2 regions of the Azospira sp. APE16 genome follow, and region 1 is predicted to be linked to the other one. Evidence: predicted binding sites of a transcription regulator. Region 1 holds the regulator's gene; the other holds the start of a gene.

Region 1 (15,422 bases):
GCCCTCCTCCCGGACGGCTGGGATTTCGTGCTGGCGGCCTCGCCTGCAATCTCAACTGTCAAACTCAAATGAGATAAGTTATCATTAGCGCCATTGCCGCTCCGCTTCCACACATTCCGGCGGCCACCTTTCGGGGTCTTCCATGCTGCGTTCCGTCCTTGCCGCCTCCCTGGTACTCCTTCTCGGGCTGACCCTGGGGCCCCTGGAGCGCAGCCCTGCCCAGACCGCCGCAGCGCACCCCGCTCCCCAGCACTGAAGCCCCGCCTCCCAGCCACCCACCCCAGGCAGCCGATGGAAACCTCCGCAGAAAGCACCCGTCCTTCCCCCCTGGCCGACAACGAAGCAGCGGCCGCCGCCCCCGCCGGCCTGGTGGTGGCCCTGGTAGGCCACCCCAACGTCGGCAAGTCCGTCCTCTTCCACCGCCTCACCGGCACCTACGTCAATGTGTCCAACTATCCGGGCACCACGGTGGAAGTCTCCCGGGCCACCCTGAAAATCCACAAGGAACAGCAGGTGCTGGACACCCCGGGGGTACTCTCCCTGCCCTCCCGCAGCGACGACGAGCGGGCCACCCTGCGGGCCCTGCTGCAGGAGAACCTGAACTGCCTGGTACAGGTGGGCGACGCCAAGAACCTGCGCCGCACCCTGACGCTCACCGCCCTGCTGGCGGACCTGGGGGTGCCCATGGTGCTGATGCTGAACATGGCTGACGAGGCCGAACAGCGGGGCATCGGCGTCGATGACAAGCTGCTGGCCGAAGCCCTGGGCATTCCCGTCATCAGCGGCGTCGCCACCCGCAACGAAGGCGTCGGCGCCCTGGAGGCCGCCCTCGCCAAGGCGGCCCGGCCCGAGCCCCTGCTCTGCTACGACGACGCCGTGGAAAGCGCCATCGGCCGCCTCGCCGCCCAGTTCGCCAGCGACGTCCCCCATGCCCACCTCTCTGCCCGGGGCCTGGCCATCCTCTACCTGGGCCACGACCCGGAACTGGAAGCCTGGCTCGACCAGCACTTCCCCAAGACCGCCGCCCTGCTCGCCGCCCTGCGCCTGAACCTGGAAGGGGAATTCACCGGCCAGCCCCTGGCCGCCCTCCTTTCCGGCGAACGGGGCCGGGCCGCCGAGGCCCTCACCCGCACCGTGGCCCGGGAAGGAAAGAAGCCGGCCAGCGGCAAACCCCTCACCGCCGGCCAGCTGGCGGTGCATCCGGTGTGGGGCTGGCCCATCCTGCTGGGCGTGCTGTTCCTGCTCTATGAGTTCGTCGGCGTCTTCGGTGCCAGTACCCTGGTGGGCCTGTTCGAGGAGGACTTCTTCGGCGGCGTCCTCAATCCGGCCTTCACCGAGCTGGTGCAGAACCACGTCTCCATCCCCTGGATCGTCGAGCTGCTGGTGGGCGAGTACGGCCTGTGGACCATGGGCATGACCTACGCCCTGGCCCTCATCCTGCCCATCGTCACCACCTTCTTCTTCGCCTTCGGCATCCTCGAGGATTCGGGCTACCTGCCGCGCCTGACGGTCATCGCCAACCGCACCTTCGCCGCCATCGGCCTCAACGGCAAGGCCGTGCTGCCCATGGTGCTGGGCCTGGGCTGCGTCACCATGGCCACCCTCACCACCCGCATCCTGGCCACGCCGCGGGAGCGTCTCATCACCACCTTCCTGCTGGCCCTGGCCATCCCCTGTTCGGCCCAGCTGGGCGTGGTGCTGGGTCTCCTCGGCGGCGTTTCCTTCGGCGCCCTGCTGACCTGGGCCGTGTGCATCCTGGTGGTGCTGCTCAGTTCCGGCTGGCTCGCCTCCCGCCTCATCCCGGGCAAGCGCATTCCCCTCATGACCGAGCTGCCGCCCCTGCGCTGGCCGGTGCTGGGCAATGTGCTGAAGAAGACCGGCGGCCGCCTGAAGTGGTATCTGGTGGAGGTGATTCCCCTCTTCCTCATCGGCACCTTCCTCATGTTCGCCCTGGACAAGATCGGCGCCCTGCCGGCCATCATCGAGGCCGGCGAGCCCCTGGTCTCCGGCTGGCTGGGCCTGCCCAAGGAGGCCAGCGCCGCCTTCGTCATGGGCTTCCTGCGGCGGGACTTCGGCGCCACCGGCCTGTTCGCCATGACCGAGCACCTCTCGGCCATCCAGGCCGTGGTCGGCATGGTCACCATCACCCTGTTCGTGCCCTGCATCGCCAGCGTCATGATGATCGTCAAGGAACAGGGCCTGAAGGTGGCCGTGGTGCTGCTGGCCCTGATCATTCCCACCGCCTTCCTCATCGGCGGCATCCTCAACCACCTGCTGAGACTGTTCGCATGAGCCCCGCCACCCACGAAGCCCTGCGCCTCACCGGTATCCCCGAAGGCACCCGGGCCAACCTGGCCCACTTCGATGCGGACATCCCCGCAGTGCTGGCCGAACAGCTCCACGCCTACGGCCTGGTGCCGCCCCACGCCATCCAGGTGCTGCGCCAGCAGCCCCTCACCGTGGTCCTTTGCGAACAGGTGGAACTGGCCCTGGAACACGAGATCGCCCATCGCATCTGGGTGGAGGCGACGCCGGCCTGAGCGCTCGGCCGCCCCACAAAACAAAAGCCGCCGCCCGGCAACGGGCAGGCGGCTTTTTCATGCCGGGAGCGGGAGACTTACAGGGCGTCGAAGCCCGCGTCCTCCACCGCTTCCCGCAGGCGGGCCTCGCCCACCTGGGCCGGATCAAAGGTGACGGTGGCCTGGCCCGGCTCCAGCACCACTTCGGCCTTTTCCACCCCGGGCAGCTTGGACAGCACGCCGGTAAGGGAGGCCACACATTTCTGGCAGCTCATGCCGCCGACGGGGATGGTTGTTGTTGCCATGGAATCCTCACTTAAAAAACTTGGCCACAGAGGGCACAGAGAACACAGAGTTTAAAACCATCGGCGCCTTCCAGGCCGGTGGTCGACGCAGAACCCACATCAGCAACGACAAAGAACCCTCGGTGAACTCTGTGTCCTCTGTGGCTAACGCCCTTATTTCGGCAACCAGCGCCGCAGCAGCAGGGAATTGCTCACCACCGAGACCGAACTCAAGGCCATGGCGGCGCCGGCCACCACCGGGTTGAGCAGGCCGAAGGCGGCCAGGGGAATGCCCAGCACGTTGTAGATGAAGGCGAAGAAAAGGTTCTGCCGGATCTTCGACAGGGTGGCCCGGGAAAGCGCAATGGCGTGGGCCACACCCATGAGGTCGCTTTTCACCAGGGTCAGGTCGGCGGCCTCCACCGCGGCGTCGGAACCGGCGCCCATGGCGAAGCTGACGTCGGCTGCCGCCAGGGCCGGGGCGTCGTTGATGCCGTCGCCGGCCATGGCCACCAGACGGCCGCCCTGTTTCAGTTTTTGCACTGCGGCCGCCTTGTCGCCGGGCAGCACTTCGGCCTCGAAACGGGCGATACCGGCCTGGGCGGCAATGGCCGCCGCCGTGGCCCGGTTGTCGCCGGTGAGCATCACCACTTCCACACCCAGGGCCTGCAAGCGCGCCACCGCGGCCTTGGAACTCTCCCGCAGGGGATCGGCGATGGCGATCAGGCCCAGGGCCACGCTGCCACCGGCCTGCTGTTCGGCCAGCACCACCACCGTCTTGCCCTGTCCCTGCAAGGCAGCAAGGACGCCATTCTCCACCGATGCACCCCGCTCCGCCGCCCAGGACGGGCTGCCCAGCAGCAGGGCCCGGGAGGACACCGCCCCTTCGACCCCGTGGCCGGCCACGGCGGCAAAGCCGCTCACCGCCTGCATCGCCAGGCCCCGGGCTTTCTGTTCGGCCAGCACGGCCCGGGCCAGGGGATGTTCCGAGCCCTGCTCCAGGGCCGCCGCCAGGGCCAGCACCTCGTCTTCGCTGGCGCCCAGGGCGACGATGTCGGTCACCGCCGGTTCGCCCCGGGTCAGGGTGCCGGTCTTGTCCACCGCCAGCACTTTCAGTTTTTCCGCCCGCTCCAGGGCTTCCGCATTCTTCACCAGGATGCCGGCGGCGGCGCCCCGGCCGGTGCCCACCATGATGGCGGTGGGCGTGGCCAGGCCCAGGGCGCAGGGGCAGGCGATGACCAGCACCGCCACCGCATTGACCAGGGCGGTGGTGAAATCACCCCCCAGCCACCACCACAGGCCGAAGGTGACCAGGGCGATGGCGCAGACCACCGGCACGAAAATGGCAGAGATTTTGTCGGCCAGCCGCTGCACCGGGGCCTTGGAGCCCTGGGCCTCGGCCACCAGGCGGATGATGCCGGCCAGCAGGGTGTGTTCGCCGACCCCGGTGGCACGGCAGCGCAGCATACCCTGGCCGTTGCTGGTGGCGGCGAAGACACCGTCGCCCGCCTGCTTGCCCACAGGCATGGACTCGCCGGTGAGCATGGCTTCATTGACGCTGGAAGCGCCCTCGATCACCTCCCCATCCACCGGCACCGCTTCGCCGGGGCGGACGATGAAGACGTCGCCGGGAATGAGCAGGGCCACGTCCAGCTCCACCAGTTCACCATTGCGTTCGACCCGGGCGGTCTTGGGCTGCAGGCGCACCAGTGCTTCCAGGGCGGCAGTGGTCTTGGCCTTGGCCCGGGCCTCCAGCAGCTTGCCCAGCAGCACCAGGGTGATGACGGCGGCGGAAGCCTCGAAATAGACGTGCTGGTGCTCCAGGCCGGCCAGGGTCACCACCAGGGAAAAGACGTAGGCCATGGTGGTGCCCAGGGCCACCAGCACGTCCATGTTGGCGCCACCGCCGCGCAGGGCTTTGTAGGCGCCGTCGTAGAAGCGCCAGCCGATCCAGAACTGCACCGGGGTGGCCAGCAGCAGTTGCAGCCAGCGGGGCAGCAGATCGCTGTGGCCATGTTCCGGCGCCGGGCCGAACATGGTGACCATCTGGGCCACCAGGGGCAGGGTGAGCAGGGCAGAGATGAAGAAGCGCCGCTTCTCGGCAGCATAATGGGCGGCCTTGCGGGCCTTTTCCTCTTCCCGGGTGGTGTCGCTGGCGACCCGGGCGCCGAAGCCGGCCTTTTCCACGGCGCTGATCAGCCGGGCCGTCTCCACCAGACCCGGCACGTAGCGGATGCGGGCCCGCTCGGCGGCCAGGTTCACCGCCCCTTCGACGCCGGGCAGGCGGTTCAGCACCTTCTCGATGCGGGCCGCGCAGGCGGCGCAGGTCATGCCCGTGAGTTCCAGTTCCACCGTGGCCGGCGGCACGGAAAAGCCGGCCTTCTCGATGGCTTCCACCACCCGCTGGGGCGTGGTTTCCCCGCCGCTCAAGGCGACGCTGGCCCGCTCCGCCGCCAGATTGACGCTGGCCTCCACGCCAGGCAGGCGGTTGAGCACTTTCTCGATGCGGGCCGAACAGGCGGCGCAGGTCATGCCGGCAATGGGCAGGTCGAGGCGGGAGGATGAAGGAGCGGCAGGGGACTGGGACACGGGCAACTCGGCAAGAAACATTAGCAATGGCTAATTATGGGCGCAGGCGCCCTTAGCCGCCAGTAACAGAGGGGCTCAAACCCCATGGTTACAGACCGCCGGCACGGCCAGGGGTTTCTTCGTTGCGCGGGGATGGACGCAGCCCTCCTCCCCGCCCGCTCATGCCGGGGATCAGGCCGGCTGCGCTGGCAGACGGCCTGCCGCCTATTTCACCAGCAGGACGGGCACCGTGGTTTCATGCACCACCCGGGTGGCCACCGAGCCCATGACGGCCCCGGCGATGGCGCTCCAGCCGTGGCTGCCGAGCAGCACCAGGTCGGCCCCCAGTTCAGCGGCCTGATGGGCGATGACGGCCCCCGGCTGGCCCACGTGGATGTGCCGCTGGTAGGCCACCCCGGCGGCCTTGAGCTTGGCCTCGGCCGCCTCCAGGCGTTCCACGCTGTCCTCCCGGTAGTAGCGCTCCAGGGTTTCGTGGCCCAGGTGGCGCTGCACCCGGCCGTCGGGAATGGGCGGATGCACGTAGAGCAGGTGCACCGTCGGCACTTCCCGGTACCAGGAGAGGCGGGAAATCAGGTGATCCACGGCCCGCAGGGAACAAGCGGAACCATCGACCGCCAGCAGGAAATTCAGCATCGTCTGCTCCTCAGCATTTCTAGATGTTATGGGCCAGGCGCCAGGCACCCAGCAGGCCCCACAGGCCGAAGCCGAGCACGCTCAGCCCGGCGATGCCGCGCACCCAGGGGCGCCGCACGAAATCCTTCAGCCGCGCCGCCAGGAGGCCGGCCAGCAGCAGATTGGGCAGGGTGCCCAAGCCGAAGGCCAGCATTACCGCGCCGCCCCGGGCGGCGCTGCCGCTCACCAGGGCGGTGGTCAGCACACTGTATACCAGACCGCAGGGCAGCCAGCCCCACAGCAAGCCCAGGGGAAAGGCCTGGGTCGGGCTGCGGGCGGGCAGAAAACGTTTGGAAAAGGGCTGCAGACGGCGCCACAGGCCCTGGCCTGCCCGCTCGGTCCACGCCAGGGCCTGGGTGGCACCGAGCAGATAGAGGCCCAGGGCTACCAGCATCAGGTTGGCCAGCACGTAGAGCACCAGGCGCAGGGACCATTGCTCTCCCAGGTGGGCGCCGGCCGCGCCGACGGCCCCCGCCAGGAGGCCGGCCAGGCCATAGCTGGCGATACGCCCCAGGTTGTAGGCCAGATGCAGGGACCAGCGGCTGCCTCCGACCTGCCCCAGGGACAGGGCGCCGACGATGCCGCCGCACATGCCGATGCAGTGGGTGCCGCCGAGAAAGCCGACGAGGAGGACGGAAAGCAGGGTGGGCAGGAAGGAGTCAGCCACGTGGGAGCGCCGTGCGGAAAGTGAAAAAGGCCATGGCCAAAATTATACCGGGCACTGGGGTTTCCCCCAGCGCCCGGCTTTTCCCCCCTGAGGCTTGCCTCAAGTTAAACGCGGTATCCCGTAGCCCGGTCAGATGACCTTGCTGTAACGGGTGCGCTGCCGATCGGCGCGCAGATATTTGTCGAACACCATGGAGATGGCCCGCACCAGGAGACGTCCCGGGGGCAGCACGGTGATCCATTTGTCGTCCACCTTCACCAGCCCGCCCCGCTCCAGTTCCTTCAGGTCCTCCAGTTCGGCGGCGAAGTACTTCTTGAAGTCGATCAGGTGGGCGATTTCGATGGACTCGGTGGAGATTTCGAAATGGCACATCAGGGCCTGGATGATGGAACGGCGCAGCAGGTCGTCGGCGGTCAGCTCGATGCCCCGCAGCACCGGCAGCACGCCGGCGTCCAGGCGGTCGTAGTACTCGTCCAGGGTGCGGTAGTTCTGGCTGTAGGTGGGCCCCACCTTGGCGATGGAGGAAATGCCGAAGGACAGCATGTCGCAGTCCGCATGGGTGGAGTAGCCCTGGAAATTGCGGTGCAGCCGGCCCTGGCGCTGGGCCACGGCCAGCTCGTCGTCCGGCTTGGCGAAGTGGTCCATGCCGATGAAGACGTAGCCGGCATCGGTCAGCTTCTTGATGGCCAGGGAGAGCAGCTGCAGGCGCGTGTCGGCGTTGGGCAGGTCGCTCTCGTTGATGCGCCGCTGGGGCTTGAAGAGGCCCGGCAGGTGGGCATAGTTGTAGATGGAGAGACGCTCCGGGTCCATAGCCAGGACCCGCTCCAGGGTGCGGTTGAAGCCCATCACCGTCTGGTGGGGCAGGCCGTAGATGAGGTCCACGCTGATGGACTTGAAGCCGCTCTTGCGCGCCTGGTCCATCACCGTGAAGGTTTCTTCCTCGGTCTGGATGCGATTGATGGCCTGCTGCACCCGCTCGTCGAAATCCTGGACGCCCAGGCTCATGCGGTTGAAGCCCAGCTCGCCGAGCAGGGCCACGGTGGGCCGGTCCACCTTGCGCGGATCCACTTCGATGGAAATCTCGGCCCCATCCACCAGCTTGAAATGGCGGTGGGTGAGGTCCATCAGCTGGTGCATTTCCTCATGGGAGAGGAAGGTGGGCGTGCCGCCGCCCCAGTGCAGCTGGGAGACTTCCCGATCCCCGTCCAGCAGGTACTCGGCCTGCAGGGCCATCTCCTTGCCCAGGTACTTGATGTACTTGGCGCTGCGGCCGTGATCCTTGGTGATGATCTTGTTACAGGCGCAGTAGTAGCAGATGGTGTTACAGAAGGGGATGTGGAAGTATAATGACAGCGGTCGGCTGATACCGCCGATGTTGCGTTTGCCCAACCACAGCTTCAGGGCCTCGGCATCGAAGGCTTCGACAAAACGGTCAGCCGTCGGATAGGACGTGTAGCGCGGTCCATTGACGTCGAAGCGGCGGATGATCTGGGGATCGAAAACCAGGTTGTTGGCGGTAAATGTCATTGAAAAACAGTCGTTGCAGAACCACACATTAGGTGCGGCTTATTATCGTGGTGCAGGAACTGGGGCACGTTGACCTGGATCAAAGGCTTCCAAAGGGCCTTCCGGCGCAGGTTACCACCATCCGAACGCCCTTGGCCCAGCGAGGAACAGCATGCCGTTGAAGAAGACCAGCGCCCAAGAAATTACCCTGTCGGTCATCAAGACCGCCTGCTCGAACTGTAACCTGCAAGAACTGTGTCTTCCCTACGGTCTCAACGAGACCGAGATGTCCAAGCTGGACGAACTGGTCAGCACCCGCCGCAAGATCAAGCGCGGTGACCACCTGTACCGGGCCGGGGAGGCCTTCGAATCCATCTACGCCATCCGCGCCGGTTTCTTCAAGACCGACGTGCTGCTGGAAGACGGCCGCGACCAGGTCACCGGCTTCCAGATGGCCGGCGAGCTGCTGGGCCTGGACGGCATCAGCACCGAACACCATTCCTGTAACGCGGTGGCCCTGGAAGACAGTGAAGTCTGCATCATCCCCTTCCCCCGCCTGGAAGGCCTGTCCCGGGAGATCGTGGCCCTGCAGCACCACTTCCACAAGGTGATGAGCCGGGAGATCGTGCGCGACCATGGGGTCATGATGCTGCTCGGCACCATGCGGGCAGAAGAACGGCTGGCCGCCTTCCTCCTCAATCTCTCCCAGCGCTTCACCGCCCGCGGCTATTCCCACGCCGAGTTCTACCTGCGCATGACCCGGGAAGAAATCGGCAGCTACCTGGGCCTCAAGCTGGAAACCGTTTCCCGCGCCTTCTCCCGCTTCCAGGAAGAAGGTCTGATCGCCGTGCAGCAGAAGCACATCCGCATCCTGGACATCCCGGGCCTGAAAAAGCTGATGACCCACCAGTCGGCCTGATCCCGGACAAGCGTCAAACAAAAAAGCGGCTCCGCGGAGCCGCTTTTTTTATTGCCCGGATTATTGCCCGGGCTTAGTCCAGGAGTGCCGGCAGTCCTACTGCTCCCCTTCCGGAAACACCGCCCCCCGCCGCGCCGCCATGCTGCGGCCGACGGCGGCCGCCTGCTCGGGGGACAGCAGGCGCCGCCCCAGGGGCAGCAGCTCCCGGGTTTCCAGATCGATGTGTCCCAGATAAAGCTCGGCCAGCCCTTCCACCATGGCCGCCGGCAGGGCCTCGCTGCATTCCCCCGGCTGGGCCGCGACGATGGCCTGCAGGCGGGCCAGCACCTCATCCCGCGCCCGGTCCATGCGCCGGTGATCGGCCAGGATGCGCTCGATGAGGGCCTCCACCTGGGCCGCCACCGCCGCTTCCCGGGCCACCGCCTGGCTCGCCCGCAGGGCGGGAAAGAGGTCATCCTCCTCGTCCGCATGGTGATGGGGAGCGGCCACGGAGAAATAGCGCAGCACGCCCTGGGCCGCCTCCCGGGCAGCCTGGTCAGCGCCGTGCCGGGGCAGGTGCTGCACCAGGCGACGCAGGGTCTCGATCTGGGCCTGGATGCGACCGTGGCAGGCATCCAGCATTTCCAGGGGTTCGTCGAAACTGGGGGCGGCGGCGCCCAACAGGCTGTGGCTCATGCAATTCCTTTCACAGACCGGCGAAGAAGCCGGCGGGATGACGCGTCAGGGCAACGGAAACGATATAGGCGAAACACGACAGGGCCATGACGAAAAAGATGCCCCGCACCGCCTTGCTGCGCCCCCGCTTGAGGGCCACGCTGCCGCAGCCGATGTAGGCCAGCAGGGCCAGCACCTTGGCCGTCAGCCAGCCCTGGACGAAGGGATACTGGCCGGAGAGAAAGGCCAGGGCCAGGGCGCTGCCGAGCAGCAGGGTATCCACCACATGGGGCGCCACCCGCGGCAGGCGCCCCTGCAGTCGAGGCGACTCCTGCAGCATCCAGAATCCGCGCAGGAGGAATCCGAGGCCGGAGAGGACGACGCAGGTGATGTGCAGATGCTTGAGGGCCAGGTACATGGGATGGCTCCGCGATCCGTCAGCCGGGCTGGCCGTCGGGCCGGGGCCGCAGGTACATGGCGCCGTGGCGCCGCACCCACAGGGCGAACACCAGCAGCCAGGCCAGGCTGGCCAGCCACTGCAGGTTGAAGGGGCCGGACAGGGGCAGGAACTCGCCGGCGATGCGCAGCAGGGGCACGCTCTGGAACAGCCAGAACAGGGGCCAGGTGGTCTGATCCCCGGCGTTGATGGGCCGGCCCGAATGCCCCAGGGTGACCCGGGTGACCATGCCCAGCAGCATGGAAACGAAATAGCCGATACTGATGGCGTGCAGGGGCGCCAGGCCGCCGAAGCTGCCGCCCAGCGCCAGGGCCAGTCCCTGGCAGGCATAGAGCACCAGCCCCAGGCCCAGCCAGACGGTGGCGCCATGGATCATGGCCAGCATGGGCACCGCCAGGCTGCGCCGAAGCTGCCACTTCCAGGAGAAATGAATGACCACAGCGGCGGCAACGGCGTCCGGCAGCCACAGGGCTCCGTGCCAGCCGACCAGGGCCAGCAGGGCGTGGCCGAGGAAACAGGCCAGCACCAGCCACAGCAGGGGCATGGGCCGGTAGATGGTGTAGTTCTTCAGCACCGCTGCAGTGAAGAAGGGCAGCATGCGATGGCTGACGATGAAGAACACCGGCAGTAGGCAGCCCCACAGCCCCAGCTCGATGCCGGCCCGCACCCCGTCGCCGGCCATGACCGCCAGGCCCCAGGCATAGGCCCAGAGGGCGACCAGGCCCAGCCCCAGGGCGGCCAGCAACGCGTAGGCGTGGGAACGGTCCGGTGCGAAGCCCCGGGGCTGGGGCCAGGTCACGGCCCGGGCCAGGGCGACCAAGCCCCACAGCCAGCCGAGGGACGCCACCACCAGGCCGGACACGGCCAGGGGCGCCGCCAGCAGGCCGCCCCAGAAGAGCAGCCAGCCGCCGGCCAGCAGAGCGAAGGCCGGCAGGTACTGGCCCCGCGTCAGGGCCGGGGCGCTCACCCACTTGGGCAGGGCCGTCATGAGAAAACCGAAGATGAAGGGCGGGAACAAGCCGAACAGCATCAGGGCCCCATGCAGCCAGATGCCGGGCAGGGCCCAGGCCGGAGCCCCATAGAGGCCGGCATAGCGGCCGCCCAGGTCCACCGCCCAGAACAGCACCGCCAGCAGGCTCTGCAGGGCGCCGAGGGCGAACATGACCCGGTGGGGGGCGCTGAAAAAGGCCTTGAACATGGAATCTCCGAAAAATCAGGCAGCCGTGGCGAGCTGCTCGCCGATATGCCGTAGATGCCGCCGATAGACCTGCAGGCAGCGCCAGAGGTTCACCAGCAGCCACAGGTTGGACAGCAGCAGGGCCAGTCCGGCCGGCCAGGCGAACCAGGCGGGGCGGACCACGGCGGCCAGCAGCAGGACCAGGGAAGCGGCATGGGCCGCCATCTGCCGCGCCATGGCGCTCTCGGCCAGGATGCGCTTCATGTTCGGCGCCAGCACCCGGCCCTGGCCCGCGTTCTGCAGATGCAGCCAGATGAGAAAGGGCACGATTTTGTACAGCATGCCGGTGATCACCGACATGAACCCGCCCACCAGCAGGAGCATGCCCAGCAGCAGGGGCAGCCCGGGCCACAGGCCCAGGGCCGGCCACAGCTGCCCCACCGCCCACAGGGCCGCCCCGCCGACGGCGCAGGCCAGCCCCAGCCGCCAGTAGCGCTGGGTGGCATCGAGCCGGGCCCGCTTGCTGCGCACCAGCAACCACAGGGTCGCCAGGGCAAAGGTGCCGCAACCGGCCGCCACCAGGGCCGCCAGGAGGGGGGCACCGCCCCAGCCGGCCGCCTCGGCGCCGCTCCACAGGGCCAGCAGCAGGAACAGCAGGGGCGCCAGGAGCCGGGTCAGCCAGCCGGGAAAAGCCGGCGTCAGGAGGAACATGGGCACCACCACGTAGGCGACGCCGGACAGCAGCAGCACGCCCCAGCCCACCAGGCCCCAGGCCAGGTGGATGCCGGTGATTTCCAGCAGGGGCCAGGACAGCCCCCAGGCCAGGTTGACCAGCATGGACAGGCCCAGCAGCACCGTCACGCCGAGGCCGGCCACGGCCAGCTTGAGGGCCCACTGGATGGTGCTGCCCATGGGAATCTGGGCCAGGGCCCGGCCGACGGCAACGAGGAAGATGAGGACGCCGCCGCCGAGACACAACAGGGCGCCCTGGAACAGTTCGCTGCGGTAGGTGAGGAAGCCCCCCACCAGGAACAGCAGCCCCAGGGTAAGCAGGCCGTGCACCGCCCGGGCCACGCCCAGGGGCCGGGCCACGCCGGCGCCGGTGGCCACCGGCAGGATCTGCAGCAGGGCGCCGACCATGGTCTGCAACATGAAGCCGGCCGTCAGCAGATGGGTGAAGGCCAGGGCCCCGGCGGTCCAGCGGGAGGCCAGCAGCTCCGGCCCGAGGATCAGCAGGAGCAGGCCGGCGGCCGCCGCGAACAGGGGGGCGCTGAGAAAGAAGCGCAGGGGCGCCGCCAGGGGCGGGGCCTGGTCGAAGGACAGCATGGCTTGCATGGGAAGCGTCCTGGGCGGCGGCGTGACGATCAGCGGCGACGGGCCGGCGCCAGGGACCTCAGGCCGCCACCTTCCAGATGAGAATCTCCACCGTGCCGTCTTCTGCGGTCTGGGAACGGTAGGTATAGCCGTTGTTCACCAGGGTGCGGTACAGGGGATGGGGCTCCCGGTAGAGCAGGAGCAGCATCTTTTCCCCGTCCTTCAGCTCATCCAGGCCCTCCATGGTGCGCACGAAGGGTTCGGGCGGCTCCATCATGCGGGCATCCACCACCAGGGCGGCTTCGTCGCGGGCGCTCATGACTGGGCACTCCCGGTGGTCTTCTGCAGCAGGGGCAGCAGCTCGCCGGCATGCCCGGCCAGATGTTCGTCGCACATGGGATACAAGACGTTTTCTTCCTTCAGGTTGTGCTGCTGCATGAGGATCAGCAGGGTCTCGGCCGCCCCCAGGTAGTCGTCCTGGTCGCCGGCGGCCAGGGCCTGGCGCGCCTCGTCCATGAGACTGCGCATCTGCACATGTTCCAGCCGCATCATCTGGGTGGGCCCCATGCGGATGCCGGTGGCCTGCTCGAAGGCGGGAAAGAGGGTTTCCTCCTCCGCCTGGAAATGGGCCAGGGTGGCCTGGCAGAAATCGGCGAAGAGCCGGGCCGGCAGGGCCGGGTCGGGTTGGGAGAGGGACTGCTCCACGGCCGCGAACAGGTCGTCGCAGCGGCGGTGGTCGCCACTCATGTAGTCTCGGATGGGGGTCATGCCTGCTTCCTCTCTGGGGTTCAGGCGGATTCTGCCCAGCCCGGCAGGAGGACTCCTTGACTGGAATCAAAAGCGCCGGACAGGTGTCCGGCGCCGGGCGAAACAGGAGGGCGGGAGGCCGTTCAGCCGCGCAGGATGCCGACCTGCAGCTCGTCGAACCAGTTGATGAAGCGCTGCACGTCGGCTCCCTGGTAGATGGCGCCGTGCTGGGGGCAGAGCATGTCGATTTCCATCTGGGCCACCCGTTCGCACCAGCGGCGCTTGGCTTCGTTGGAGCCCATCCAGCGGCGGTGGAAGCCTTCGGCGTGCTTGATGTGGCGGTCGAAATCCTCGACGAACAGGCCTGCCTCCTCGGGCGGCAGCAGGGCTGCGCCGACGTCGCCGGAGAAGTACATGCGGGCCTGGCGGTCGTAGAGGTGGAAATTGCCGGAGGAATGCAGGTAGTGGGCCGGCACCGCCGTCAGGGTGAGGCCGTTGAGGCCGATCTCCATACCCTCGTCGGGAATGGGCACGAAGGTGTCGCTGGTGCCGCCGAAATGGGGAATGAAGCTCTCCCAGAGCCAGCTGGTGTAGCAGTGCATCTTGGGATTGAATTCCAGCCACATGGCCAGGGAGGAGATGATGTCCGGGTCCTGGTGGGAAGCGAACAGGCCGACCACTGCGGACGGATCGAACTCGGCCGCCAGGGCGGAGAACACCGCCGGGAAAATCTCGGCGCCGCCCGGGTCCAGGATCAGCCCCTGGACGCCGTTGGCCACCAGGTACTCATTGGTGTCGATGAGGGAGTCGGGACGTTCCGGATCGCGCACGATGGCCACCCACTTGTGGGTGCCGTCCTGAAAGATGGTCTGGGTCTTTTTCATTATCTCCCCCCGAAGAAGCTGGATTTTTTCAGGGTCTCCAGGGAACCGCGGATCTCTTCGACAATGCCGTCGAACTCGCCGGAAACCTGGGCCAGGGCCCCGGCAAAGCTTTGCCCGTAGGCGGCTTCGATCTTGGCCGACTTGGCCAGCACGCCGCCCAGCTCCACCAGCTGGAAAGCATCTTCCAGGGCCAGCTTCAGCTCGCGCCGCAGGCGGGAAAGGGTCTCGCGCCGCACCTGGGCCTCCCGGTCGCGCCGCCGCAGCACCTCTTCCAGGCGGGCGTTGCCGCCGGAAAGCTGGACACCGGCCGCCAGCAGGCGGGAATAGCGGGAATGCTGCAGCAGGCGGGACACTTCCACCACGGAGGCGTGGATCAGCTGGCGCAGGGACTCCATCTGGGTCCGCAGGTCCCGGGAGAAGACTCGCAATTCGTTGGAGAGAACGCCGAAGCCGAGGGCGGCACTGCCGGCCCGCTTGGCCAGGAAGATGGCGTTCAGGGCCATGATGTTGATCTTGAAGGCGACGGCCACCACCGCCTTGATCTGTTCGTTGATGCGCACGATGCGCAGCAGGTCCAGGGACGCCCCGGCAGTTCCTTCCGCGGCACGAATGCCGGAATGGGATGCCGGGTAGGTGTCGGAAACCTGCAGCGCCGTGGAGGTCATGTGAAGACGGGTTTTTCGCCAGTCAGCAGATAATGCATCAATTCTCGCACGGGGCGAATGGCGGAACCAAACGGCAGGCTGGAGGCGCCGCGGAAGAAAAGGCCCTTCTGCACGTCGCCGGTGACGGCGGCAGCCAACTGGTTGTCGATGCAGAACTGGCCATGCTTGGGGTTGCTGTCCCGCAGGCCGCACTGCAGCAGGCAGTCCCAGGCCAGGGTGCATTTGTGCTCCTTGCCGGCGGCGGCAGCCATGAGCTTTTCTTCCCGGTTCAGGTACTTTTCCAGCCAGGGGGTCTTCACTGCCCGGGCCGGCAGGCCGGCACAGCTCATGAAGTCCACCACGTCCTTGTCCTTGGCGCCGGCCAGGAC
Region 2 (15,422 bases), 1.7 Mb from region 1:
AAACCAAGCAGGATATCCACCGTGGTCGTCTTGCCCGATCCGGTCGGGCCTACCAGGCCCACCGTGGCGTGGGCAGGAATAATCAGGTCAAGGCCATCCAAGGCCAGACGTTCATTCCCCGGATAGCGGTAGCTCACTGCCTTAAGGCGAATCTCGCGCGTCACCGTCATTGCCTCCGTAGCCAACAAAGGAGGCGTCTCCTGGGAAGACATGCAGGTCAGATCGACATGCAGTTTTTCCAGGGCCGGCTGGGCAAAACGCAGGGTGGAGAGATGCACGTAAACCTGCTGCAAGGCAGGCAGCAGCTTGTAACTTCCCAGAGCATAGAGGGCAATTATCGGCATGGCCTGATCAAGGCGTCCGTGCGTACGCATCAGGTAAAGGACGACCAGCAGCATTCCGCCGAAAGCCAGCGCCTCCAGTACAAAACGAGGCATTTGCTTGGCCAACTGGGCAGCAGTAATGCTTCTGGCGACCCGCTTAGCCGGCCCGTTATAGCGACGGATAAGGATGTCTTCCAACCCCCCGACTTTGACCTCCTTGACCCCGCCGAATGCTTCAGCCAGGGTTTTGAAACGGTCATTATTAGCGACTTCCCTTTCGACCCCCATACGCATGATGCGACGGCGCAGCAAGGCATAAAGGGCCCCATAGCCGAGACCCAGAACTCCACCAATCCCCAAGGCGAGCACAGGGTCCGCCACAATCAGCAACAGCAACAGGGCCAGCACCACAGCCCCCTGGGCCAGCATCTGCATCATGGGAATAAGGGCGCCATTCACCACCTCCTGCACCTCACTGAGCACTGCCTTGCCCAAATCAGCACTATGCCGCCCGAGAAACCACTCATATGGCTGCCGAAGATAGCCGGAAACCAGACGCATCCCCAGGGAATACTCTCGCATGTGTGTAAAGCGCAGCATGGCCCAGGTCGTCAGCGCCTTGAAAGCGATGGAAAACAGGAGCAGCAGGAAAACAGCAACACCGAGAAAGAACAAAAAGTAATCGGGACTGGAAAACCCCAACCACTGATAGACCAAGGCGATCTTCGGATTGGACTGAATCACCTCAGGATTCGCCAGAACGGCGATGAAGGGCATGATCGAAGCCACCCCGACTACATCCAGCAGAGCCATGACCAGAATCATGAGCAGCAACAGGGCGGCATTGCGCCGCTCCCGAGGCGAGAGAAGGTCAAGAATCTTCCGGATAATGTCCAAGATCTGGGCCTATGAGTCGAAAATCTACGCTTACCAGCCGCTTTACAGGCGCCAGTAGGCCAAATCGTCGGTAGCGATATCCAGGCAGCCCTTCACATCCACCAGCACCCCACCCGGGCCGATCAAAGCACGGATACGGTCGGCACCGTCCCGGTACTGACGATGGGCGACGGCGACCACCACGGCATCCACGGTTTCTGGCAGGGCAGTATCTTCCAGCAGCGTGACACCATATTCGTGCACCGCCTCTTCAGGGTCTGCGATGGGATCATGAACCATGACTTGGCAGCCGTAGTCCTGAAGTTCCCGGATGACGTCTATCACCTTGCTGTTGCGCAAATCAGGACAGTCTTCCTTGAAGGTCAGACCAAGAACCAGCACCCGGGCATCCCGAATGTTGACGTTCCGCTGGATCATCAGTTTGACAGTCTTCTCGGCAACGAACTTACCCATCCCATCATTGATGCGGCGTCCAGCCAAAATCACTTCAGGGTGATAGCCCAGCATCTGGGCCTTGTAGGTCAGGTAATAGGGGTCCACGCCGATACAATGTCCGCCGACCAGCCCGGGCCGGAACTTGAGAAAGTTCCACTTGGTACCAGCAGCCTCCAGAACGTCGGTAGTATCGATACCCACACGATCAAAGATAATCGCGAGCTCATTCATGAGCGCAATGTTGAGGTCTCGCTGGGTGTTCTCAATGACTTTGGCGGCTTCGGCCACTTTGATGGAGGCCACTCGATAAACGCCAGCCGTGATGATGGATTCGTAAAGGTCACCTAGCAATTGCAGGGTGGGAGCATCATCTCCGGACACCACCTTGACGATGCGGGTGATCGTCCGCTCCTTGTCTCCCGGATTCACCCGTTCGGGTGAGTAGCCCACATGGAATCCTTCCTTCCATTTCAGGCCGGAACGCTCCTCGAGGATCGGAATACAGACTTCCTCCGTCGCCCCCGGATAGACCGTGGATTCATAGACGACCACAGCCCCTCGCTTAAGATTGTCACCAACACAACGGGAAGCGCCAATCAAGGGACTGAAATCCGGGATATGAGCCTGATCCACCGGCGTGGGAACAGCCACGATGACCACATCAGCTTCCCTCAAGAGAGCGGGATCGGTGGTCAATTCAAGATAGGAGGCGGACTGCAGACTCTCCCGGGACACCTCGCCAGTCGGATCGACGCATTGCCGATAGGCAGCAATCTTGCTCTCGGACAAGTCGTAGCCGATTGTGCGGAACTTCTTGCCAAACTCGACGGCCAGGGGCAAACCCACATAGCCAAGACCGACAACTGCAACAGTCAAATCCCGGGTCATCCCGTAATCTCCGGCTCAGTTTTTATAGTAATCGAGGTACCAGTCAACAAAGCGCTCGATCCCCTGTTCCACAGTGGTCTGTGGCTTGTACTGAAAATTTTTGACCAGTTCATCGACGCAGGCACAGGTATCCGGAACATCACCGGCCTGCATCGGAAGCAACTGGATTTCGGCTTTTTTACCCAGGAATTTTTCCAGAGCAGCGATGTAATCACAAAGCTCAACCGGGCAGTTGTTACCAATGTTGTAAACCCGCCACGGGGCAGTGCTGGAGCCGGGGTCTGGCTGGGCGCCGGACCACTCAGGATTGGGCGCTGCCGGCTGGTCGAGCACCCGGATCACCCCTTCGACGATATCGTCAATATAGGTGAAGTCCCGGCGATGCTTTCCATAGTTGAATAGCTGCACAGGTTCCCCGGCAAGAATGGCCCGGGTGAACTTGAAAAGGGCCATATCTGGACGACCCCAGGGTCCATAGACGGTAAAGAAGCGCAAGCCCGTCGTTGGCAGTCCATAGAGATGGCTGTACGAGTGGGCCATCAACTCATTAGCCTTCTTGCTGGCAGCGTAGAGACTTAGCGGATGATCCACCGATTGGTGCACAGAAAATGGCAGAGCAGTGTTGGCACCGTACACGCTTGAGCTACTGGCATAGACCAGGTGCTCCACCTTGGAGTGGCGGCACCCTTCCAGAATATTGGCAAACCCGACAATGTTGCTATCGATATAGGCTAGCGGATTGTCGATGGAGTAGCGTACGCCTGCTTGCGCCGCCAGATTTACCACCCGCTGGGGTCGGTAATCGGCAAAACATCGGTTGATCCCATCCCGATCCGCCAAATCCAAACGCAGATGGGTATAGCGCGGGTGGTCAAGGAACCGAGCAAGGCGAGCCTCCTTGAGTGAGGGATCGTAGTAATCGTTGTGGTTATCCAGACCGACCACTTCGTCCCCGCGCTCCAGCAAACGCATGACTAGCGAGGAACCAATAAAGCCTGCTGCACCAGTAACCAACACCCTCATTTCACGCCTTTTATATTCAGTAGTTTTCCCAGCATCCCCGCCTTCCGGACGACGCATTCCGCATGCACAGGAAATGTGACAAACAAAAATGTGACAAACAAAAGTGGCACCTACGCACTCTCAAGCCCAACCCGGAGTTGCGCAGGCCGAGACAATCACCCTAGCAGATGGAGTGAAAGACGGCTGGAGAAATGGTGGTGGAGAGGAGGAGGATCGAACTCCCGACCTTCGCATTGCGAACGCGACGCTCTCCCAACTGAGCTACCCCCCCACGAAGAGGAAAGAATTATAGCAACAAGGTATTAGCTGTCAAAAAGACAACGTCTTCACGACACCCGGAAATAGCTGACGGTCTGGCGCAACTGGTCGGCCAAACCTTCGAGTTGCTCGGCCTCGGCGGCATTGTTCTGCATGGTGGCGTTGGTTTCCTCGGCCATGGAGGCAATGTGCTCCACGTGTTTGGCAATGTCGGTGGCGGTAGTGGCCTGCTCGGTGGTGGCCAGGGCCACATCCCGCACCTTGCCGAGGGAATCCAGGGCCTGACGATGGATTTCGTCGAGCATGGCGGTGGCCTGGGTCGCCAGTTCCAGCCCCTTGTCCACCTGGGGAGCGGCCGTCGCCATGGCCTGCACGGCGGTCTGGGTCTCCTCCTGGATGGAGTCGATCATCTGGGCAATTTCCGTGGTGGCCTTGGCGGTCCGCTCTGCCAGCTTGCGCACCTCATCGGCGACGACGGCGAAACCCCGGCCCTGTTCGCCGGCCCGGGCTGCCTCGATGGCGGCGTTCAGCGCCAGCAGGTTGGTCTGGTCGGCAATTTCCTTGATCACATTGGCGATGCCGCCGATCTCCTGGGAGCGCTGCTGCAGCAACTGGATCTGCTCCGACGAAGTGGCCACGGTGCGGGAAATGAGCTCGATTTCCTGGGCCGCGTTCTTCACCAGACCGGCCCCCTCCTCCGCCAGGGCGGCAGTCTGGGAGGAGTTTGCTTCGGTCTGGGTGGCGATTTCGGAAACTTCGCTGATGCTCACCGTCATCTGCTCGATGGAGGCGGCCGAGGCCGAGGTGGACTGAGCCTGGTTATGGGCCGCGACGCTGGTTTCCCGGGCCGCCACCGACACATGCTCGGCGCCGGAAGAGAGGCGGGAAGCCATGCCGTTGATGTCGCCGAAAATGTTGGCCAGCTTCTGTTGCATGGTCTGCATGGCAGCCAGAAGACTGTCGGGGGAACTGTACTCCACCGGCCGTACCAGATCGCCTTCGGCGATGTGGCGGACCACTTCCACCGCGTAGGCCGGCTCACCTCCCAGCTGGCGCAGGATGCTGCTGTTGATCAGCCAGGAGATGACGGAAAGGATGGCCAGGGTAATGACCACCATGATGCTGAACAGCAGGGCCTGCTGGCGGAATACGGCATTGACGTCATCGACGTAGATGCCCGACCCAACCACCCAGCCCCAGGCCGGAAATTCGGCCACGTAGGATATTTTCGGCGCCGGCTGGTCGAACCCCGGTTTTGGCCACAGATAGTCCACAAAGCCCTTGCCGCTGGCCTTGACCACGTTTTCCATTTCCTGGAAGAACAGCTTGCCGTTAGGGTCCTTCAGGGCGGCCTGGGACTTGCCTTCCATATCCGGCTTGATGGGATGCATGAGCATGACCAGGTTGCGGTCCTGTACCCAGAAGTATTCCTTGCCGTCGTAGCGGACGTTGCGCAGGGAATCCATGGCCTGGCGCTTGGCCTCTTCCTCGCTCAGCTTGCCGGCCTGCTGCTGCTTGTGGAAATAGTCCACCACCCCCAGCGCCGACTCCACCACATTGCGGGTCTTGAGGCGGCGGTCTTCCATCAGGTTGTCCCGCAGGACGTAAAGGGAAAATATCCCGACCGCGAGCAGGCCAAGCACCACTCCGGCGAAGAAAATCATCAGGCGCGTACGCACCTTGATCCGTTCGAAATTAAACATTCGACCCCCTGACTAGAAGCCCCTCTGCGGGGGCCGCAACACGAACCGTTGAACCACCATCGGCGCTCCGGCGCCTTTTTTTCATGGTGGCAGAAAAAGCAAAAGGGGCCAACAAGTGCCGGCCCCCAGGAATCACTCGCCCGAACCGAAGGCGGCCCGCCGCAGACGGTCGGCAACCGCCGCCCAGGCTGGGCCTTCCGGCAACGCCTCGACCACGATGGTGTCGGCACCGGCGCCATCCAGCTCCCGCAGGGCCCCATAGAAGCCGTGGGCGTAGCCCGCCGGATCGGCCGGCAGCATCTTCCACACATGGGGCATGCCCGCATGGGGCGGCTGACTGTGGCAGATGACGCCGCAGAAGCCGCCGCGGTGGCGCACCACGTTGAGAAAATCGAGAAGACGCTCCCGGGCCACCACTTTGAGCCGGGTGCGGGGGGCGTAATGGGCCTCCAGGGTGCCGGAAGCCCGGGGCACGGTGCCCAGGGGCTTTTCCGGCCGGACACCGATGACGGTCTCGATCTGCTCCGGGGTGATGTGGCCGGGCCGCAGCAGCCGGGGGACACCGGAAGAAAAATCGATGATGGTGGATTCGATCCCCACCGGGCAGGCTCCGCCGTCCAGGATAAAGGGCACCCGCTCGCCCAGCTCGTCAGCCACATGCTGGGCGGCGGTGGGGCTGATACGGCCGAAACGGTTGGCCGAAGGGGCAGCCACACCACCGCTGCCGCCGGCCTGGGCAAAGGCCCGCAGCAGCGCCAGGGCCACCGGATGGCCGGGCACCCGCAGCCCCACCGTGTCCTGGCCGCCGGTCACGGCATCGGGCACCCAGGGCTGCTTCTTGAGAATCAGGGTCAGAGGACCGGGCCAGAAGGACTCGGCCAGTTCCCAGACGGCATCGGGAATATCTGCGGCCCAGCGTTCGATCCAGTCGTGTCCGGGCAGATGGACGATGAGGGGATGATCCGCCGGACGCCCCTTGGCGGCGAAGATCTTGGCCACCGCCTCCGCATTGGAGGCATCCGCCCCCAGACCGTACACCGTCTCGGTGGGAATGCCCACCAGCTCGCCGGCCTGGAGCAGTTGCACCGCCCGATCGATGTCGGCCGGGCTGGGCGGGCAGGCGGAAATGGCGGCGGCTTGCATCAGGATTCCGGCGCCCCTTTTACTCGTCCCGGATGCCGATGGCGGCGCGGGCCGCCATCGCGGCCTGCTGCACCTGCACCGGGTCTTCGCCGATGACGGTGAAGTGGCCCATCTTGCGGCCCGGGCGGGCGTGGTGCTTGCCGTAGAGGTGCAGCTTCAGATTGGGTACCGCATAAAGCTTGGACCAGTCCGGCTCCCGGTAATGCTCGACCCCATCCTTCTCTCCGTACCAGATGTCGCCCAGGATATTCACCATGACGGCGGCGCTGTGGGCCCGGGCTTCACCCAGGGGCAGGCCGCAGAGAGCCCGCACCTGCTGTTCGAACTGGTCGGTGACGCAGGCATCCAGGGTGTAGTGGCCGCTGTTGTGGGGCCGGGGCGCCATTTCATTGACCACCAGCCGGCCGCGGGAGATGAAGAACTCCACCCCCAGAGTGCCGATGTAGCCCAGCTTCTCGGCGATGCGCTCGGCGATTTCCTGGGCGCTGTCGGCGGTGCAGGCGGAGGCCCGGGCAGGGACGATGGAGACATCCAGGATGCCCTTGCGGTGCTGGTTCTCGCCCACGGGGAAGCAGGCCACCTTGCCGTTTTCATCCCGGGCCAGGACCACGGAGACTTCGTAATCCAGGGGCAGCTTCTGCTCCAGCACGCAAGCCTCGCCCTTGAAGCCGCGGAAGGCGGCCAGGGCCTCCTCCCGGCTGTTCACCACGGCCTGACCCTTGCCGTCGTAGCCGAAGCGGGCCACCTTGAGGATGCCCGGGAACAGGCCGGCACTGGCCGCCTCCAGGTCGGCCTCGCTGCGGATGGCGGCGAAGGGGCCGTGGGGCAGGCCGTTATCCTGGAGGAAGGTCTTCTCGACGATGCGGTTCTGGCAGACGGAAACAGCCGCCGCAGCGGGACGCACCGGCAGGAACTTGGCCAGGTAGTCCAGGGTGTCGGCAGGAACGTTCTCGAATTCGGTGGTGATGGCGGCACAGCCCTGGGCCAATTCGTCCAGGGCGGCATAGTCGTCGTAGGCGGCCGCCAGATGGCGCTCGGCGATCTGGCCGGCGGGACTGTGGGGGTCCGGGTCCAGGACCCAGACCTTGTAGCCCATTTCGTGGGCGGCAGAAACGAAGAAGCGGCCGAGTTGGCCGCCGCCGAGCATGCCCAGGGTGGCGGGAGGCAGGATCATGGCCATGGTTTCCCGGTCTCCGCTCACACTTCCGGCAGCTTCATGGCCAGAACCTTCTCGCTCTGGGCCTGACGGAAATTGGCCAGCTTCTCGGCCAGCTCCGCATCATGGGTGGCCAGCTGGGCCACGGCGAAGAGGGCGGCGTTGGCGGCACCGGCTTCGCCGATGGCGAAGGTGGCGACGGGAATGCCCTTGGGCATCTGCACGATGGAATAGAGGGAATCCTGGCCGGAAAGGTGCTTGGAGGGCACGGGCACGCCCAGCACCGGCACGATGGTCTTGGAGGCCAGCATGCCCGGCAGGTGGGCGGCACCGCCGGCACCGGCGATGATGGCCTTGAGGCCCCGCTCGGCAGCCACGGCGGCGTAGTCGAAGAGCAGGTCCGGCGTGCGGTGGGCGGAAACGACGCGGGCCTCGAAGGGCACGCCGAATTCCTTGAGCATGACGGCGGCCGCCTGCATCACGGGCCAGTCGGAATCGGAACCCATGACGATGCCGATCACGGGGTGCTTGGGCTGGTTCATTGCGCTGCCTTTCGCTCGGCGGCCTCGATGGTGTTGGCCAGGAGCATGGTGATGGTCATGGGGCCGACGCCGCCGGGCACCGGAGTGATGAGGGAAGCCACTTCCTTACAGGAATCGAAATCCACGTCGCCGCACAGCTTGCCGTCAGGCAGACGGTTGATGCCCACGTCGATGACCACGGCGCCGGGCTTGATCATGTCGCCGGTGATCATGCGCGGACGGCCCACGGCGGCCACCACGATGTCGGCGCGGGAGGTGTGGAACAGCAAATCCTTGGTCTTGGAATGGCAGATGGTGACGGTGGCGCCCGCATTGGTCAGCAGCAGGCCCATGGGCTTGCCGACGATGTTGGAGCGGCCCACCACCACGGCTTCCTTGCCGGTCAGGTCCACGCCGCCCTTTTCGAACATCTTCATGACGCCGTAGGGAGTGCAGGGAATGAAGCGGGGATTGCCCTGGGCCAGGGCGCCCACGTTCTCGGCGTGGAAGCCGTCCACATCCTTCTCGGCGGAAATGGCCTCGAGCACGGCTTCTTCGTCGAAGTGCTTGGGCAGGGGCAGTTGCACCAGGATGCCGTGCACCTTGGGATCGGCGTTCAGTTCGGCAATCTTGTCCAGCACCACCTGGGGATTCACATCCTTGTCGTAGGTGATCTTCTCGGAATACAGGCCCACCTTCTCGCAGGCATTGACCTTGTTGCGCACGTACACCTGGGAAGCGGGGTCTTCGCCCACCAGAATGACCACCAGGCCGGGGCGGTGGCCCTTGGCCGTCAGGGCTGCGACGCGGGACTGGAAGCTTTCGCGCAGCTCCTGGGCCAGCGCGTTGCCGTCGAGAATTTGTGCCGTCATGGATTTCTCTGCCAACAAAAAAGAAAAGGGGAAAGGCGAATGCCTTTCCCTTTGAATTGCCGCAATTTTATCAGAACCCCGGGGAGAATGGACCCTCCCCCGGATCGCGGCCTGCCCGAGGCTCAGGCCAGAGCCGCTTCGGCGGTGGCGGCCACCGCGGCCCGACCGGCGGCAAAGGCCTTGCGGTTCTGCTCCACCACCTTCTCGCCCTTGCGGGCGAAGCGCTGCAGGATGCAGTTAAGCAGGATGTCGGCGGAGAAGGGCAGATGGTCGGCCACCGCCCCCAGCATCACCGTGTTGCCAAGGCGGATGTCCCCCAGATCCTTGGCGATGGCCATGGCGTCGAAGGCCACCACGCGGCAGCCGGAATCCTTCATGGAACCGACAGGATCCGCGGGGTAGTCGTAGAGCCCCAGGTCCACCACCGGCGGGGTCAGCTGGGCGGTGTTCATCAGGGCGATACCCTCGGGTACCAGCATGTGGCGCCAGCGCATGGCCTCGGCCGCCTCGAAACCCAGCAGCACATGGGCGGTGCCCGGGGTGATCTGGGGCGACAGTACCTTGGGGCCGAAACGCAGATGGGAAGAGACCACGCCGCCGCGCTGGGCCATGCCGGCCACTTCGGTCTTCTTCACGTCGTGGCCCAGGGCGATGGCTGCCTCGGCCAGGATTTCCGTGGCCGTCATGACCCCCTGGCCGCCGATGCCGACAACAAGAATATTGGTCGTTGCAATGCTCATGGCGCGCTCTCAGTGCTTCTTGAGGATGTTGATGGGCACCACCGTCTCCGCATGGACGATGGCATCGGGGGCGCAGGGCTGGACGCAGAGGCCGCAGCCGGTACAGGCAGCAGTCTCGATGCGCACGAAGTTGAGGTCCACTTCCCGGCCGTTGGGCTTGATGGCCTTTTCCCGCCGGGTGACGTGGATCGCCGGGCAGCCCACTTCGACGCAGTTGCCGCAGCCGGTGCACTTGTCGTCCATCACCGTGAAGGGCTTGAGCTTGTGGTAGGCCTCGGTCAGCACGCAGGGCTGGTCGGTGATGATGACGGAAGGCTCGGCTACCTTGACCTCCTCGCGGATGGCCTTGAACAGCACCGGCAGCTCGTAGGGGTTCACCTTGTGCACCCGCTCCGGCTTCACGCCCAGGGCCTGCACCAGCTTGACGAAATCCACCCGCGGCGCTTCGTTGCCGTGAATGTCCAGGCCGTTGCCCGGGTTGTTCTGGCCGCCGGTCATGCCCACGGCCCGGTTGTCCAGCAGCAGCACGGTGACGTTGCCCTGGTTGTAGACGATATCCAGCAGGCCCTGCATACCCATGTGCAGGAAGGTGGAATCGCCGATCACTGCCAGAATCCGCTTGTCCTTGTCCGACTCGCCCCGGCCCTTGTCCAGGCCCAGCGCCACTCCCATGGATGCCCCCATGGAAATGCACGTATCCAGGGCGTTCCAGGGGTGGCCGGCCCCCAGGGTATAGCAGCCGATGTCGCCGGCGATGGTGATGTTGCGCACCTGGGACAGGGTGTAATAGACGCCCAGGTGGGGGCAGGCCACGCACATGGTGGGCGGCCGCGGGAACACCTGCATCGGCGCCACCGCGGTGACGGCCGGCACCGGTTCGCCGCGCAGCTTGGCGATGGCGGCCTTGAGCACAGGCGGCGCCAGCTCGCCGATGCGGGGCAGGATGTCCTTGCCGTGCAGGGCGATGCCCTGGGCCTTCAGCTCGGTTTCCAGCAGGGGCTCCACCTCTTCCACCACCACCACTTCGTCGCACAGGGCCGCCAGTTCGCGGCACTTGTCGATGGGTGCCGGGCAGGAGAAGCCGAGCTTGAGCACCGGTGCCTCGGGGAAGGCTTCCTTGACGTGCATGTAGGCGGGGCCAGAGGTGATGAAGCCGAGGCGGCGGTCGCTGCCGGCCTCGATCACGTTCAAGGGAGAAACCTCGGCCTCGGCCTTGAGAGCGGCTTCCCGCTCGAACATCAGGGGCAGGCGGCGGGCGGCGCCGGAGGGGGTCATCACCCAGCGGGCCGGCTCCTTCTTGAAACCGGCACCCACATGCTCCTGACGTTCGCCCACGGTGACCAGGGCCTTGACGTGGCAGATGCGGGTGGTGAGGCGCAGGATCACCGGCACCTGGAAGCGCTCGGACAGCTCGTAGCCGAGCTTGGTCATCTCGTAGGCTTCCTGGGAATCGGCGGGCTCCAGCACCGGCAGGTGGGCGAAGCGGCCCCAGTAGCGGGAATCCTGCTCGTTCTGGGAGGAGGAGAGGCCCACGTCGTCGGCCACGGCGATCACCAGGCCGCCGGCGACGCCGGTCAGGGTCAGGGTCATGAGGGCGTCGGAGGCCACGTTCATGCCCACGTGCTTCATGCAGCAGAAGGAGCGGGAACCGGCGTAGGCCGCGCCCACCGCCACTTCCAGGGAAACTTTTTCATTCACCGACCACTCTGCGTAGAGGTCCGGATAGGTCGAAATGACTTCCAGCATTTCCGTCGCCGGCGTGCCCGGATAGGCCGCGGCAACCTTGACGCCGGCCTCCCAGACGGCGCGGGCAACGGCTTCGTTGCCGGACATGAGCAACCGGCTCTGGGCCGGCACGGGCGCAATAGCGGCCATGTTGTCTCCCCCTGCTTTGTTTCAGGTGTTGATAAAGCGGGGGATGTTAACAGGCTCCATACGGTGGCGTCTTGACACAAGTCAACGACACGGAGGGGATAGATGCCTGAAAACAATGACTTCTGGCCATGAAAAAGGCATGCATTGCAGTCGCTTTGAAAATGCATCGCATTACCCGGTAACCCCCCTAGTTTCGGCAACCGGATTTGCGTATTACCATTGGTCCCACCGCGAAAAACGTGAAATAGTTGGCACAGGAGACCCGGAATGAATAATGCACCGCAGCAAAAGAGTGCGTTCTGGCAGTTGTACGAAAATATAGAAAAAACCTTCTTCAATTCACTTTCGAAGAAACTGTCCAGTTTTCTGCTGCTTTTCTGCGTAGACCTGGGTTATCTGGGCGTCTATTTCTACCAGCAAAACACCATCCAGCAATTGCTGCATAGCGGCAATGCCAGCCCCGAACTGCTCGCCCGCATCGGCGCCAGCCTGGATAGCGGCCTCTACATCATGGGCGGGCTGACCCTGCTGGCCCTGGCCATGAACATCGGCCAGATCCTCTACCTGCGCCACCTCATCGTGCGGCCGGTGAAGGTCATCACCGGCATCTTCAACGAGATCGCCCGGGGCGAAGGGGATTTCTCCCGGGACCTGCCCCTCATCACCCAGGACGAATTGCGGGAGCTTTCCGCCGGTTACAACCGCTTTGCCGAAAAGATGCGGCAGATCATCGGCGAAGTGCGCAAGATGTCCGTCAGCATCGCCCGGGAGGCGGTGCTGGTGAAGGCCCGGGTCGAGGACACGGTAAAGAGCGCCCGGGAACAGGTACGCCTGACGGAGACCGTGTTCACCGCCAGCAGCGAAAGCACCCGGGCCATCCAGGACGTTTCCGGCAGCACCCACGCCATTTCCGACTCGACCCACGGCAACCTGGACATCGCCCGGCAATCCCTGGGCGAGATGCAGGACATCGCCGGCAAGATCAACGCCGTCAGCGACAAGGTGACCCGTTTCAACCAGACGGTGGACGACCTTTCCCACCGCTCCGAGAGCGTCAAGCAGATCGCCGCCCTGATCCGGGACGTGGCCGACCAGACCAATCTGCTGGCCTTGAACGCCGCCATCGAGGCGGCCCGGGCCGGCGAGGCGGGCCGCGGCTTCGCCGTGGTGGCCGACGAGGTGCGCAAGCTGGCGGAGCGGGTGAACAAGGCCACCGCCGAAATCGCCGGCAACATCAACGGTGTCATCACCCTGGTGGAAAACACCCGTAGCGAAAACGACGAGATCAACGCCGACGTGCTGCAGACCCGGGAGGTGGTGAGCCGCTCCGCCGAGCAGTTCCAGCGCATGGTGGGGGATTTCGAAGGCACCAGCGAAAAGCTGCTGCAGATCGCCGCCGCCATGGAGGAACTGTCCGCCACCAACGAGCAGGTGCATGAGAATGTGGACGGCATCCACCGCCTCTCCGGCAGCGTCGCCCAGCACATGGAGGAATCGGAACAACGCACCCTGGAGCTGGCCCAGGCCACAGAAGCAGTGCAGGAGCTGGTGTCCCGCTTCAAGATCGGCGCCGGCGCCTTCGACCAGGCGGTGGACCGCACCCGCCGCTTCCGCGACGACCTGCAGGCCGAACTGGAAGCCATGGCCAAGCGGGGCATCAACATCTTCGACCGCAGCTACCAGCCCATTCCCGACACCAACCCGCAGAAATACAAGGTCAGCTGGGGCGACACCTATGCCCAGACCTGCCAGGGCCTGCTGGAAAGCTGTCTCAAGGACATCCCGGGCTGCGCCTTCGCCGTGGGCATGACCAGCGACAGTTACCTCTCGGCCCATAACCTGAAGTACTCCAAGCCCCTCACCGGCGATTACGAGACCGACCTGGTGGGCAACCGGGTCTGCCGCAAGTTCGAGCGCCCCTCGGAACTGCGCTCCGCCGCCAACACGGAACCCATGCTGCTGCAGACCTACCAGCGGGATACCGGCGAAGTGCTGTGCGACATCGCCATGCCCATCTACGTCGGCGGCCGCCACTGGGGCAACGTGCGGGTCGGGGTGCCGGCCGACGCCCTGCTTGCCATGTGAGAAGCCGGAGCCGCCCCGGGTTCGCGCCCGGGGTGCCCAATTCCCCAATCCTGATCCAGGACAAAGCCGGGCGAACTTAGTCCGGCGACAATGTGCCACCGACCTGCCGAAGGAAAGCCATGACCAAGACTCCCCTCCTCGCCGCCGCCCTGCTGGCCCTGGGCGCCCAACTGGCCCACGCCGCCCAGCCCCTGCCCGCGGTGGATGTTTACAAGAGCCCCTACTGCGGCTGTTGCGGCCAGTGGGTGGAACACATGCAGGCCGCCGGGTTCTCCGTGCGCAGCCACAACGTGGACGACGTACCCGCCGCCCGCAAGCAGCTGGGCATGCCGGACAGCCTGGGTTCCTGCCACACCGCCCGCATCGGCAACTACGTCATCGAGGGCCATGTGCCCGCCGCCGACGTCCAGCGCCTGCTCAAGGAAAAGCCCAAGGCCGTGGGCCTGGCGGTGCCGGGCATGCCCCAGGGAGCCCCGGGCATGGAAACGGCCCGTCCCCAACCCTACGACACCCTGCTGGTGAGCAACGACGGCCAGACCCGGGTCTTCGCCCGGCACTGAGACGAGCCCGCCGGGAAATAGCGGCAAAAGGCAGCAAACAAAAAAGGGGCCGATGGCCCCTTTTTTCAATGGCGATGCTCCGCCAGGCGCTAGTCCGGCCGCCCCATGGCATCGCGGATGGCCTGCTTCGTGTTCTCCTGGTGGATGATGAAGAAGGCGACGATGGTGGCCGGCAGCCAGCCGATCAGGGTCACCTGCAACACCAGGAGAACGATGCCCACCATGACGCGGCCCTTCAGCATGACCGCCAGGAAGGGCAGGAACAGGGCCAGGATGTAGGACATGGCTCAGCCGCCGGCGCGGGGTGAGGTGCTCTGCTTGGGATCCTGCTGCTGGCGCAGGTCCAGATCCTTGGCCTGGGCATCGCTGATGATCTCCAGCACATTCACCACCTTGCGCACGCCGGCAGTGGTGCGCGCCACCTCGATGGCGGCCTTGGCCTCGCGCTCGGTGACCATGCCCAGCAGGTACACCACGCTGGCTTCCGTCACCACCTTGACGTGGTTGGCGGAGAAGCGCTGGGCGTCGATGAAGCGGGCCTTCACCTTGGAAGTGATGTAGGCATCGTTGCTGCGGGCGGACAGGGAACTGATGCCCGCCACCTGCAGGTCGTTGGTGACGCCGGCCACATTGGGCACGGCGGCGACGATCTGCTCGGCCTGGGCCTTGGCCTCCTCGCTGACCGCTTCGCCCGTCAGCAGCACCTTGCGATTGTAGCTGGTGACATTGACGTGGAGCTTGTCCTTCAGCTGGTCGGAGAGACGGCTGGCAGCCTTCACCTCGATGCCCTCGTCTTCCACATAGGTACCGGAAGAACGGCGGTCGGTGGCCATCAGCACGCCGGCGGTGACGCCGCCGGCAACCACGGGGAAACAACCCTGCAGGGTCGGCACCAGGGCCGCCAGCAGCAGGGGCAGGGCGATACGGGATTTCAGGGACTTCA

Evidence for each region. Region 1 encodes FNR, which switches genes on or off when oxygen is low (the NO sensors DNR and NnrR bind a similar motif). Its sites were predicted from a motif close to TTGANCTAGNTCAA; they were not measured.
Region 2: ACLSSQ_RS04115 (thiamine pyrophosphate-dependent enzyme) is a predicted target of FNR. The motif match lies at 11,906-11,919, and genes of this name have one in related genera.

The regions. Positions count from the first base shown of each region.
Region 1 is NZ_CP179682.1:2,914,486-2,929,907, forward strand. Features, by position in the region: gene feoB (ferrous iron transport protein B) at 292-2,292, shown strand; gene ACLSSQ_RS13910 (ferrous iron transport protein A) at 2,289-2,540, shown strand; gene ACLSSQ_RS13915 (heavy-metal-associated domain-containing protein) at 2,618-2,824, opposite strand; gene ACLSSQ_RS13920 (heavy metal translocating P-type ATPase) at 2,978-5,413, opposite strand; gene ACLSSQ_RS13925 (universal stress protein) at 5,597-6,025, opposite strand; gene ACLSSQ_RS13930 (sulfite exporter TauE/SafE family protein) at 6,045-6,731, opposite strand; gene hemN (oxygen-independent coproporphyrinogen III oxidase) at 6,861-8,258, opposite strand; gene fnr (fumarate/nitrate reduction transcriptional regulator Fnr) at 8,410-9,156, shown strand; gene ACLSSQ_RS13945 (hemerythrin domain-containing protein) at 9,253-9,831, opposite strand; gene ACLSSQ_RS13950 (SirB2 family protein) at 9,842-10,228, opposite strand; gene ACLSSQ_RS13955 (NnrS family protein) at 10,248-11,465, opposite strand; gene ACLSSQ_RS13960 (hypothetical protein) at 11,481-12,779, opposite strand; gene ACLSSQ_RS13965 (DUF2249 domain-containing protein) at 12,838-13,077, opposite strand; gene ACLSSQ_RS13970 (hemerythrin domain-containing protein) at 13,074-13,526, opposite strand; gene ACLSSQ_RS13975 (MBL fold metallo-hydrolase) at 13,649-14,389, opposite strand; gene ACLSSQ_RS13980 (chemotaxis protein) at 14,389-15,054, opposite strand; gene ACLSSQ_RS13985 (NAD(P)H-dependent flavin oxidoreductase) at 15,051-15,422, opposite strand, start outside.
Region 2 is NZ_CP179682.1:812,618-828,039, reverse strand. Features, by position in the region: gene ACLSSQ_RS04165 (ABC transporter ATP-binding protein) at 1-1,220, opposite strand, end outside; gene ACLSSQ_RS04160 (nucleotide sugar dehydrogenase) at 1,263-2,543, opposite strand; gene ACLSSQ_RS04155 (NAD-dependent epimerase) at 2,559-3,566, opposite strand; tRNA gene ACLSSQ_RS04150 (tRNA-Ala) at 3,762-3,837, opposite strand; gene ACLSSQ_RS04145 (methyl-accepting chemotaxis protein) at 3,893-5,527, opposite strand; gene ACLSSQ_RS04140 (L-threonylcarbamoyladenylate synthase) at 5,660-6,670, opposite strand; gene ACLSSQ_RS04135 (5-(carboxyamino)imidazole ribonucleotide synthase) at 6,690-7,844, opposite strand; gene purE (5-(carboxyamino)imidazole ribonucleotide mutase) at 7,868-8,368, opposite strand; gene folD (bifunctional methylenetetrahydrofolate dehydrogenase/methenyltetrahydrofolate cyclohydrolase FolD) at 8,365-9,219, opposite strand; gene ACLSSQ_RS04120 (indolepyruvate oxidoreductase subunit beta) at 9,342-9,959, opposite strand; gene ACLSSQ_RS04115 (thiamine pyrophosphate-dependent enzyme) at 9,969-11,834, opposite strand; gene ACLSSQ_RS04110 (methyl-accepting chemotaxis protein) at 12,102-13,919, shown strand; gene ACLSSQ_RS04105 (DUF411 domain-containing protein) at 14,039-14,479, shown strand; gene ACLSSQ_RS04100 (YqaE/Pmp3 family membrane protein) at 14,569-14,763, opposite strand; gene ACLSSQ_RS04095 (BON domain-containing protein) at 14,767-15,422, opposite strand, start outside.